DNA from 2 places in the Virgibacillus sp. CM-4 genome. Region 2 is predicted to be linked to the other one. Evidence: riboswitches for the same ligand, from Rfam matches in the RefSeq annotation. Region 2 holds a riboswitch; the other holds the start of a gene.
What was found. A riboswitch is a leader RNA that binds a small molecule or an ion and turns the genes downstream of it on or off. The one in region 2 is predicted to bind lysine.
Positions count from the first base shown of each region.

Region 1: linked by a shared signal. The riboswitch ahead of M948_RS24265 (Na+/H+ antiporter NhaC family protein) and the one ahead of dapA (4-hydroxy-tetrahydrodipicolinate synthase) in region 2 are both predicted to bind lysine.

Region 1 is NZ_AUQA01000002.1:75,152-77,622, reverse strand. It holds gene M948_RS24275 (YunC family protein) at 1-94, shown strand, start outside; gene yunB (sporulation protein YunB) at 191-964, shown strand; lysine riboswitch at 1,014-1,189, shown strand; gene M948_RS24265 (Na+/H+ antiporter NhaC family protein) at 1,365-2,471, shown strand, end outside.
Region 2 is NZ_AUQA01000002.1:576,126-578,596, forward strand. It holds gene M948_RS26490 (glycosyltransferase family 2 protein) at 1-446, shown strand, start outside; lysine riboswitch at 536-715, shown strand; gene dapA (4-hydroxy-tetrahydrodipicolinate synthase) at 829-1,719, shown strand; gene M948_RS26500 (GntR family transcriptional regulator) at 1,796-2,471, opposite strand, start outside.

The DNA of each region.
Region 1 (2,471 bases), 500 kb from region 2:
TGCACCACTAGAGAAGGTAACTCATTCTGCAAAGGAACAATATGGTTGGGAAGAAGGTATGATTGGCAAGGATGCCTTAATACGAATATCTTAAGTTAGTGTCTCCTAAGAGGGAGGCATTTTATTTATGTAGATTTTAAATTCTAACTAACTTGAAACAAGCATAAGTTTGTTTCAAGGGGGTTTTCGTATGGGTAGACGACCAAGATTTAAACTGCGAACAACATCTCCAGTAAAGGTTGTTTTTTTAATGACGACAATTGCTTTTGTAATCTTGACCTCCCTTAGTATCATCATCGTGGATAAAGGGATAACCCCGCCTTTAATGGAGATAGCAAATCAAAAAACACAAGAGTTTGCGACACGGACAATCAATGAAGCAGTTAAATCAACGGAAAATATTAGCTTCGATGATTTAATGGAAGTAACGACAAAGGATAATGGCAGTCCAGCAATTGTTGGCTGGAAATCATCTGCTGTCAATCGCGCCTTACGAACAGCTACAAAACGAGCAGAATACTTCTTATATGGAATGAATAAAGGTGAAACGCTGAACACAGATGATCCGGATATGGAGCCGCAGGACTATGGGGATACAGCCAATGATTTAGCTGATAAAGATCCTACTGTGGTAGAGATTCCGATTGGGCAAGCTACAGGAAGTACAATATTATCTAATTTAGGTCCAAAAGTTCCTGTCCATTTTGAAATTGTCGGTAGTATTCAATCAGATGTAGAGTATGAGGTAAAGAAATTTGGGATAAACGCAGTATTAATTGAGATTTATATCCCAGTCACTGTCAATGCACAAATTGTTGTTCCATTTACGACTGAACCATCGGAGATAAGTACTAGGGTCTATGTTGACTCTCGAGTATTAATGGGAGATGTCCCTGACTTTTATGGGGGTGACGAGGATGGACCAAATATCTCAGTACCAAAAGATGACTTGAATAATAATTAAAACCTTGCTATACTTAATATAATAATTTGAATAATAAACCTTATCAGATCGGTGAGGTAGAGGTGCAATAGATATGAGTACTCAGTCGGAGGATGACAACTAGGATGATGGAGGAAAGGATTTACTGCCGAAGTACAATAGGTGTCAGGCTTATTGTTACTGGTATGCTTTTGAATAAGAAGTATACTGTCATGCAAAGAAGTCGCATGGAGAACTACTGATCGAAATGGAGGATAACGTATATTGTAAAGGCAATGGTAGGTTATTTTCTATCATTGTCTTTTTTTCTGTCTACAAAAGCTACCTTTCTAACGGACACCCCCCACAGTTACTTATCCCATTTTCTTGAACAGTATGTTTTCTTTCCTTTTGTAAACAATCTTATATGGAGGTAACAGCAATGGAAGGAACCATTTTTTCACTTATCCCAGCAGTATTAATGCTGGTACTTGTACTATTAACGAGAAATGTTTTACTGTCTCTAGGGACAGGAATTGTAGTAGGAGCGTTACTCATTCATGATTTTGCAATTTGGGATTCGCTAAAAGAAATAGGAAATAATTTATATACTATTTTTGTTACAGACGGGGCTCCAAATACTGGTAATCTACTGTTATTAGGATTTCTCCTTTTACTTGGAATGATGACTGCTTTTCTACAAGCCTCAGGAGGAAGCCGTGCTTTTGGAGAGTGGATGATTAAACGAGTGAAGACGCGTGTTGGTGCACAAGCGATGAGTGCAGTGCTAGGTATTATCATTTTCATTGATGATTATTTTAACAGTTTAGCAGTAGGACAAATAGCTCGTCCGTTAACAGACCGACATCGAATTTCTCGAGCAAAGCTTGCTTACATTATCGATTCAACTTCAGCACCGGTAACTGTTATTTCACCAATTTCTAGTTGGGGAGCATATATCATCGGTATTATAGGTGGATTACTTGCAGCAAATGGTATCACATCAATGGAACCATTAGAAGCATTTATTAAAATGATACCTTTTAATTTATACGCTTTGGGAGCTATTTTACTTGTGTTTCTTGTAGCCTATCTCAAGATGGATATTGGCCCAATGAGGAAACATGAAAAAAGGGCGGTTAAAACTGGAGCATTAATAGATCCAGAACAAGATAATGTACCAGGAGATTTAAGTGATACATTTGAAGCTCATCAATCTGGGAAAATATATCATTTGCTTGTTCCAATTGGAGTACTTATTGCAGCCACGATCATTTCAATGCTAATAACTGGAGCAAATGCTAGTGAAGGTGAAATAAGTATATTAACTATTTTTGCAAATACAAACGTAAACCTTTCTCTATTTATTGGTGGGCTTACAGCAGTATTAACTGCCTATATCTTCCATGCAGTACAAGGGAAACCAAAAAATAATGCAGAAAAAATTATCGTTGAAGGTATAAAGACGATGCTGCCAGCAATTTATATTCTTTTATTGGCTTGGATGATTGGGTCGATTATCGGAACATTAAAAACTGGAGAATACTTG
Region 2 (2,471 bases):
TTGACCTCAATCTTGTTAATAATGGCTTCATTCCAAATCAACGTTTAGTACAATCAAGAGAATCCAAAGAAATGTATTTTATCCAAGATAACAAAAAAAGAAAAATTTGCAATAATAGGGTTTTACGGAGATTCCATCTTCATATTAAGGACATAATCCTAATGGATGACATTACGTTAACAAAATTAAAAGATGGTGAAGTAATAGTTGAACGCATTTCTAATAACACACTACTACCAGATGGAGTTGTTTTCAAATATATGAATACACATTATTTAAGTATTAATCATTGTCTACACCCCGTTCATCTAAAAATATTAAATAAACTGAAATTATTTACGAGAAATGCTGTTAGATTAACAAAAGGAGAATTTCAATTATTCGAAGTGGCAACCCCAATAACTTGGCCTTTCATAGGAGAAGATAATAAACAACATAAAATTTAAAGCAAAGAAATTTTCTCCCTTGCTTGCATAAATAATGATTTTCTGTTATATTACAGGCAACTAAATATCTTCTTATTTCAATTTTTTGAAGTGAGGATAGAGGTGCAATGTTCATGATTACACCGTTTGAGGATGATGAGATCCAGGGAAGATGGTGGAAAGGGGGCATTGCCGAAGCCACAGAAATCTCATATTTTCTGTAGCTGGTTCTGCTATTGAATAAATACAGGACTGTCATATAGGAAACTATATGGAGGGCTATCTGACGCAAGAAACGATTCTAACGTTTCTGCAGCAGTGATACCCCTCGCTGTTGCTTTTTTGCGTTTATTATATATGGCCTTTCCACCTATCAAAAATTACACAAAAAGGGTGTGAAGCAATGTTATTTGGCCAAGTAGTAACTGCAATGGTTACCCCATTTGATCAACAAGGAGAAATTGATTTTCAAGCAACGGAAAATCTAGTTAATTATTTAATTGCAAATGGATCCGATGCATTAGTCGTAGCTGGTACAACTGGAGAATCACCAACACTTACAAATGAAGAAAAATTAGCGTTATTTAAATCGGTTGTGAAAATTACTAACGGCAGAATTCCAATTATTGCTGGGACTGGATCAAATCATACAAAAGCATCGATTGAGTTAACGAAACAAGCAGAACAAACTGGCGTAGATGGTATTATGCTGGTTACCCCATACTATAGCAAGCCTTCACAAGAAGGGATATATAGACATTTTCAATCGATCGCCGAAGCAACCTCCCTACCGATCATGCTTTATAACGTTCCAGGTAGAACTGTTGCCAATGCTAGCGCTGAAACAATTGTAAGACTATCTGAAATTGATTCTATTGTATCAATTAAAGAGGCCAGCGGTGACCTTGATCAAATCACGGAAATCATTCGTCGCACGCCTCATGATTTCACACTTTATAGTGGAGATGATGGACTTACATTACCTGTATTATCGGTAGGAGGAACTGGTGTCGTTTCCGTAGCTTCCCATATAATTGGCAATGAAATGCAAGAAATGGTCAACCAGTATCGAAATGGAAATGTAATAAGAAGTGCAGAGGTGCATCAGCATCTACTCCCAATTATGAAAGCACTATTTGCGGCACCGAGTCCAACACCAGTAAAAGCAGCATTGAACCTTAAAGGTATTTCTGTTGGTAGCGTTCGTTTGCCAATGGTGCCTCTACATCAAGAAGAGTACGAAGAATTGAAACATGTATTGCAGTTCAGCCAATCCATGGTATCCGCGATATAAAAAATTTACAATTATGCAATGCCATAAAACAGCCGCACATCTTTTTGTGACGGCTGTTTCTTTTTGCTTTTACTTACTACTCCCTATCCTTCAGCGAAATAAACTTAAATACATATTTCGACGGATGAAAGTATATTTTTGAATACTCAAATACCGTTCCTTGCACAAATGTTGAAAATGCTTTTAAATAAAGCAGCGGCTCATTCTCCTCAACTTGAAGAAAATCCACAATCTCTTTCGTTGGCATGATCGGATACAGTTCTCCGTAACGTTTATCGATCTGATGACCTTTCTGTTCAATATAGTCATATTTTGATTCTTTCATCACATCAATGGACAAGTCTGGGAACAGTTCTACAGGCAAGTAAGATTCCTCCAGAATAAAAGCTTCTTTATCTGCCAATCGTAACCGCTTAATATAATACACCTTATCATCTTCCGAAACATTTAATACATCCTGCACTTCTACTGAAGGCAATGTTAACTGAAATTCTATTATTTCATTCGATGGTTGATGGTCTAGTCTGATCATTTCCTCTGTAAAGCTTTGTAATTTATATATATTATGTTCAACCTTGTTATGGCTTATATATGTTCCACTACCTTGAACACGATATAATAATTTTTCTTCTACCAATAACTTAATAGCCTGCCTTACTGTTACTCGACTAACACCATACGAATGAGCTAGCTTTGTTTCAGTCGGAATAGCATCTCCCTGCGCTAATTTTGCTGAGATGATATCTTCTTTA